Kitasatospora fiedleri: one gene and its partner. The protein of the gene in region 1 interacts with the protein of each later gene in a pairwise test. Links are inferred from orthologs where the notes say so. Each region holds a gene or a part of one and is shown in the gene's direction. Other genes may lie near its edges. The genes, in order: QMQ26_RS08065 and panC.

Region 1 (3,289 bases):
CTGCCCGGGCGCGTCGGCCCGGTCGGCGGCGCCGATCAGCGCCGCGTAGAACCGGGCCAGCGAACGGGCGGTGCCGATCCCGCCCGCGCCCGGCACCTCGACCGCCTGCACCGCCGGGTCGTTCAGGTCCACGCTGCTGCGCACCGCGCCGAACGAGCGGGCGGTCAGCGAGTGCGGGTCCCGGTAGGCGTCCAGCACGGACTGCTTGGGGCGCATCCGCATCCCGCCGGGGGCGAGCCGGGCCGCCTCCGGCGCGGGCAGGTCGACCAGCCGGCCGACCCGGCCGGCCGCGGCGGGGGGCAGGCCGATCCACAGGTCCAGGCCGAGCGGGGCGGCGATCTCCTCCGCGAAGTACCGGCCCACGCTGCGGCCCCCGGCCCGCCGGACCACCTCGCCGACCAGCCAGCCGAAGGTCAGCGGGTGGTACCCGTGCGCGGTGCCGGGCTCCCAGGCGGGGGCCTGGGCGGCGACGGCAGCAGCGGCCGGCTCCCAGGCCAGCACGTCCTCGATCCGCAGCGGCACGTCCAGCGCGGGCAGCCCGGCCTGGTGCGAGAGCAGCCAGCGCACCGGCACCCGCCCCTTCCCGGCCTGCGCGAACTCCGGCCAGTAGGAGGCCACCGGCGCGTCCAGGTCGAGCAGCCCGCGCTGCGCGAGGTGCAGCGCGGCGGAGGCGGTCAGCCCCTTGGTGACGGACCGCAGCACCTGCGCCGTCCCCTCCTCCCAACCGACCGCCGGGGCCGGCCGGGCCCCGACCTCCGGCCGGGCGTCCCCGCCCCACAGGTCGACCACCTTCCGCCCGTCGAGGTACAGCGCGAAGGCCGCGCCCAACTCCCCGTACTCCCGGAAGTTGCCCGCGAAAGCCTCCCGGACCGGCTCGAACCCGGCCGCCGCGAACCCCTGGATCTGCTGGTTCTCCACCCTTCCACCCTAGACAACCGCGCTCCCCCGCGATCACTTCGCGGTCCCCCGGGACCACTCCGCCGTCATTCCCCCCTCATTCCACCGTCCACCCGATGTGCCCGATGCCCGAGGAGTAGACGGCGCAGTGGCCGGAGGACTCCTCGGTCCGGCCCGGCAGGGCCGTCACCGAGTTGCCCGTCACGTCCGGCGCCCAGCCGCAGACGATGTCGGCGTGGAAGGTGACCGGGGAGCCGGTGTTGTTGGTGCAGTCGACGCCTCCGTACAGCGGGTCGTTGTGGTGGATCCAGGTGGTGCAGTCCAGGCCCGAACGGACCGACTCGACGGCAGCGGCGGCGGCCGGGGCCGGGGCGGCCGAGGCGGGCAGCGCGGTGCCGAGCGCGACCAGGGCGGCGGCGACGGACAGGGCGGCGGCGCGGTTCTTCAACTCTGCTCCTCGGAAAGGTTCCTGACGTTCCGACCGGGTCATTCCCGGGCCGATCCCTGCGTATACCAACTCTTTCGGGTGACACCGCCGCGGACCACCGGCGCACGCCACAATGGCGGACATGGACACTCCCGCCACCGGCCCGGCCGCCGACTCCGCCACCGGCCCCTTCACCGGCCCCTTCACCGGCCCCGCCACCAACCTCGACGAGATCCTCGACGTGGTCGACGAACAGGACCGGGTGCTGCGCACCGCCCCCCGCTCCGAGGTCTACCGCGACGGCCTGATCCACCGCTGCGTCTTCGTCCTGGTCCGCGACCCGCGGGGCCGGATCTTCACCCACCGCCGCACCGACACCAAGGCGTTCGCCCCCGGCGCCCACGACTGCTTCGTCGGCGGCGTGGTCGGCGCCGGCGAGAGCTACCCCGAGGCCGCCGTCCGGGAGGCCGAGGAGGAGCTCGGCGTCAGCGGCATCCGCACCCGCCCGCTGTTCCGCTTCCTCTACACCGACGGCGACCGCTACAGCTGGTGGTCCGACGTCCACGCGGCCGAGTGGGACGGCCCGGTGCACCCCCAGGAGTCCGAGGTCGCCTGGTACGACTGGCTCACCGAGGAGCAGCTCGCCGAACGGCTCACCAGCTGGGAGTTCGTGCCGGACGGCCGCGAGGCGTACCGCCGCTACCTGGAGCGGCGCGCCACCGCCTGACCACCGCCCGCCCCGGCCTGCCGCCCCGGCGGCGCTCCCGCCGCTCCCCGGGCCCTCGTCGCCCCCGGCCGTGCCCGAAGAACTAGGGTGGGCCGCATGGCTTCCCGTACGCCGCCCGCGGCCCCCCGCGCGGAGGAACAGCGTCCCGCCGCCCGCGCGCCCCGGCGGCGGCTGAGCGTCGACGAGCGCCGCGAGCAGCTGATCGCGGTGGCGCTCCAGCTGTTCTCGGACCGCGCGCCCGAGGACGTCTCGATCGACGACATCGCCGCCGCCGCGGGCGCCTCCCGCCCGCTGGTGTACCACTACTTCCCGGGCAAGCAAGCCCTGTACGAGGAGGCGCTGCGCCGGGCCGGGCGCGAGCTGGCCGGGCGGTTCGAGGAGCCCGGCGAGGGCCCGCTCTCCGAGCGGCTGTACCGCGTCATGGGCCGCTACCTCGACTTCGTGCAGTCCCACGCGGCCGGTTTCACCGCACTGCTGCGCGGCGGCTCGGTCGCCGCCAGCCCGGACGCGGACGCCGTCATCGACCAGGTCCGGCGGGCCGCGCAGGAGCAGATCCTGCTGCACCTCGGCGTCCCGGCGCCCAGCCCGGCCCTGCGCCGGACCGTCCGGGCCTGGATCGCCAACGCCGAGATCAGCTCGCTGGACTGGCTCTCCGACAGGCCCGTCCCGGTCGGGACGCTCCAGCTCCAGCTGGTCCAGGAACTGGTCGCGGCGCTCGCCGTCACCGCCACCCGCGACCCGGAACTGGCCGCCCTGCTCGGCGAGTTCTTCGCCACCGAACGCCCCGACGGCCCGACCGCCCGGCTGCTCCGCGACCTCGCCGCGACCTTCGCCGCCCCCGCCCTCACCGAGTCCCTGTTCCGGCTCGCCGCCCCGCCCGCCCCCTGACCTCCCGTCGCCCCCGGCCAACCCACCGTCCGCGCCGTCGCGGTCTGATAAGAATTGGCTGAACTGTCCACACCCGAGAACGAGGGGGCTCGGCGAATGACGCAGGACGGCTTCGCCGCCGCAGACCGGATCACGGCCACGCTGGACGCGGCGTGCGCCGCACTTCTCGGCAGCCGCGCCACCCACTACCAGGCCGACGCGCTCACCGCGTTCCGCCGCTCCGAACACCCCGCCGCCAAGGCCCTGTTCGGCCTGCGGATCAGCCAGATCGGCCCCGGCCTGCTCGCCGTGCCCCGGCTCGGCACCGTCGTCGAGGTGTCCGCCAACCGCCGTCCGAACGCCGCCGCCGG
Region 2 (3,282 bases), 1.7 Mb from region 1 along the record:
GCCTCCGCGACCGCGTCCAGGCCGTCGTCCTCGCCTACGAGAACGGCCTCGTCCGAGCCGGCGAGACCCCCTGACGGGGGCCGCCGCCCCGGCCCGCGCACCCCCGGCCCGGACGCACGGGTGGGCGGGCCGGAAACCCCCGTACCATTGACCGGTACGTCTGGTACCCCTAGAGGACTGGAACGGAAGAGTGCTGCCCGACTTCGGAGACCCCTCCGACCCCGGTAACCGCCCCGCCCGACTCACCGTGGGCGTCCTCGGCGCCGGCCGCGTCGGCCCCGCCCTGGGCGCCGCCCTGCAACTCGCCGGTCACCGCGTGGTCGCCGCGTCCGGCGTCTCCGCCGCGTCCCGCCGCCGGGCCGAGGCCCTGCTGCCGGGGGTGCGGCTGGTCGCGCCCCCGCAGGTGACGGCCGCCGCGGACCTGGTGCTGCTGACCGTCCCGGACGACGCCCTGCCCGGTCTCGTGCAGGGCCTGGCCGCGACCGGCGCGGTCCGCCCGGGCCAGCTGCTCGTGCACACCTCGGGCGCGCACGGCGTGGCCGTGCTGGAGCCCGCCGCCCGGGCGGGTGCGCTGCCGCTGGCGCTGCACCCCGCGATGACCTTCACCGGCACCTCGGTGGACGTGGCCCGGCTGGCCGGCTGCCCGTTCGGGGTGACCGCCCCGGAGGAGCTGCGCCCGGTCGCCGAGGCCCTGGTGGTGGAGATGGGCGGCGAGCCGTCCTGGATTCCCGAGGAGGTCCGGCCGCTCTACCACACGGCGCTCGCGCACGGCGCGAACCACCTGGTGACGCTGGTCGCGCAGGCGATGGAGCTGCTGCGCACGGCGGGCGTCCAGGAACCCGGCCAGATGCTCGGCCCGCTGCTGGGCGCGGCCCTGGACAACGCCCTGCGCTCGGGCGACCTCGCGCTGACCGGCCCGGTGGCCCGCGGCGACGTCGGGACGGTGCGCACGCACCTGGACCGACTCGCTACGGTGACCCCGGACATCGGCCAGGCGTACCGGGCGATGGCGCGGGCGACCGCCCAGCGCGCGGTGGCCAACAGCACGTTGAAGCCGGAGCCGGCGGCGGCGCTGCTGGACGTACTGAACGAGGAGAAGCACTGATGGCACGCGACAGGCGCCCGGCGAAGGCCCCGAAGGCGGCGAAGGCCCGCACGGCGGTGCTGACCCGCACCGTGGAGGAGTTCGAGGCCGCGTTCTGGCCGGACGAGCAGCCGGTGGACAACGCCGTGGTGATGACCATGGGCGCGCTGCACGCGGGCCACGCGGCGCTGGTGCGGGAGGCCCGCCGCCGGGTCGGCCGGGACGGCCGGGTCGCGGTGACGGTCTTCGTGAACCCGCTGCAGTTCGGCGCCGGCGAGGACCTGGACCGCTACCCGCGCACCCTGGACGCGGACCTCGCGCTCGCCGAGGAGGCGGGCGCGGACGTGGTGTTCGCCCCGTCCGTGGACGAGGTGTACCCGAACGGCGAGCCGCTGGTGCGGCTCTCGGCCGGCCCGATGGGCGAGGGCTTCGAGGGCGCGTCCCGCCCGGGGCACTTCGACGGGATGCTGACCGTGGTCGCCAAGCTGCTGCACATCACCGACCCGGACTTCGCGGTGTTCGGCGAGAAGGACGCCCAGCAGCTGGCGCTCGTCCGCCGGATGGTCGCCGACCTGGACTTCGACGTGGAGGTGGTCGGCGTCCCGACCGTCCGCGAGGAGGACGGCCTGGCGCTGTCCTCCCGCAACCGCTTCCTCTCTGCGGCCGAGCGCACGCAGGCGCTCGCCCTCTCCCGCGCCCTGTTCGCCGGCCGGGACGCCGGCGCGCAGGGCCCCAAGGCCGTCCGCGAGGCGGCCGCCGCCGTGCTGGAGGGCGCGGACGGCCTCTCCCCCGACTACCTCGCCCTGGTCGATCCGCTCTCCTTCACCGAGGCGCCGGACGACTTCCGGGGCGAGGCGGTGCTCGCCGTCGCGGCCCGGGTCGGCTCGACCCGGCTGATCGACAACGTGAGCGTCATCGTCCGCTAGCCCGGACGCCCGGGGCGGCCGGCCTCCCGAGGTCCCGGCCGCTCCGTCCACCACCGGTAGGCACCACCAGGCATGCACTCACAGGAGGCGTGACCCATGTTCCGCACCATGCTCAAGTCCAAGATCCACCGTGCCACCGTCACCCAGGCCGACCTGCACTACGTCGGTTCGGTGACGGTCGACGAGGACCTGCTCGACGCCGCGGACCTGCTCCCCGGCGAGCTGGTCCACATCGTCGACATCAACAACGGCGCCCGGCTGGAGACCTACACCATCGCCGGCCCGCGCGGCTCGGGCGTCATAGGCATCAACGGCGCCGCCGCGCGCCTGGTCCACCCCGGCGACCTGGTGATCCTGATCGCCTACGGGCAGATGGACACCGCCGAGGCCAAGGCGTACCTGCCGAAGGTGGTGTTCGTCGACGAGCGCAACCGGATCACCGGCCTCGGCGGCGACCCCGCGGACGCCCCCGAGGGCAGCGGACTGGTGCGCGGGGACGGCGCGTACGGTGGTGCGAACGGCGCGGCCGACGCCGCCGCGCGCTGAAGGAGCAGCTGAACCCATGTCGCACCGCCTGACCGCCCCCGCCCCCGGCTGGACCACGAGCACCGACGTGGTCGTGATCGGCTCCGGCGTGGCCGGGCTCACCGTCGCGCTCAACGCCCGCAAGGCCGGCCTGCGGGCCATGGTGGTCACCAAGGCGGTGCTGGACGAGGGCTCCACCCGCTGGGCCCAGGGCGGCATCGCCGCCGCCCTGGGCGAGGGCGACACCCCGGAGCAGCACCTCCAGGACACCCTGGTCGCGGGCGCCGGCCTGTGCGACGAGGAGGCGGTGCGCACCCTGGTCACCGAGGGCCCGGACGCGGTGCGCCGGCTCATCGAGGCGGGCGCCGAGTTCGACCTCGACGAGGACGGCGAGATCGTGCTGACCCGCGAGGGCGGCCACCACCGCCGCCGGATCGCGCACGCCGGCGGCGACGCCACCGGCGCCGAGATCGAGCGCGCCCTGGTCGCCGCGATCGAGGCCGACCCGGGCCTGGAGCTGATCGAGCACGCCCTGGTCCTGGACCTGCTCACCGACGCCGACGGGCACGCCTCCGGCGTCACCCTGCACGTGATGGGCGAGGGCCAGCGCGACGGCGTCGGCGCGATCCTGGCCCGGGCCGTGGTGCTGGCCACCGGCGGCATGGGCCAGGTCTTCTCGGCCACCACCAACCCGGCGGTCTCCACCGGCGACGGCGTCGCGCTCGCCCTGCGGGCCGGCGCCGAGGT

What was found.
Region 2: the proteins of QMQ26_RS08065 (region 1) and panC interact in binary tests that used the Escherichia coli proteins (3 or more experiments, as listed by UniProt). The link is inferred for Kitasatospora fiedleri from one-to-one orthologs.

What each region holds. Positions count from the first base shown.
Region 1 is NZ_OX419519.1:1,681,164-1,684,452, forward strand. What follows is about bases 278-3,258. They hold QMQ26_RS08065 (NUDIX hydrolase), read left to right. Parts: upstream 278-1,466; coding sequence 1,467-2,051; downstream 2,052-3,258. Other genes in these bases: QMQ26_RS08055 (serine hydrolase domain-containing protein), read right to left, coding at 278-918; QMQ26_RS08060 (hypothetical protein), read right to left, coding at 995-1,345; QMQ26_RS08070 (TetR/AcrR family transcriptional regulator), read left to right, coding at 2,148-2,939; QMQ26_RS08075 (hypothetical protein), read left to right, coding at 3,036-3,258. In the rest of the region: more of QMQ26_RS08055, read right to left, coding at 1-277; more of QMQ26_RS08075, read left to right, coding at 3,259-3,289.
Region 2 is NZ_OX419519.1:3,361,917-3,365,198, forward strand. Bases 84-3,057 are described here. They hold panC (pantoate--beta-alanine ligase), read left to right. Parts: upstream 84-1,104; coding sequence 1,105-2,010; downstream 2,011-3,057. Other genes in these bases: QMQ26_RS15520 (Rossmann-like and DUF2520 domain-containing protein), read left to right, coding at 191-1,105; panD (aspartate 1-decarboxylase), read left to right, coding at 2,107-2,556; QMQ26_RS15535 (L-aspartate oxidase), read left to right, coding at 2,573-3,057. In the rest of the region: more of QMQ26_RS15535, read left to right, coding at 3,058-3,282. UniProt on the Escherichia coli protein: Catalyzes the condensation of pantoate with beta-alanine in an ATP-dependent reaction via a pantoyl-adenylate intermediate.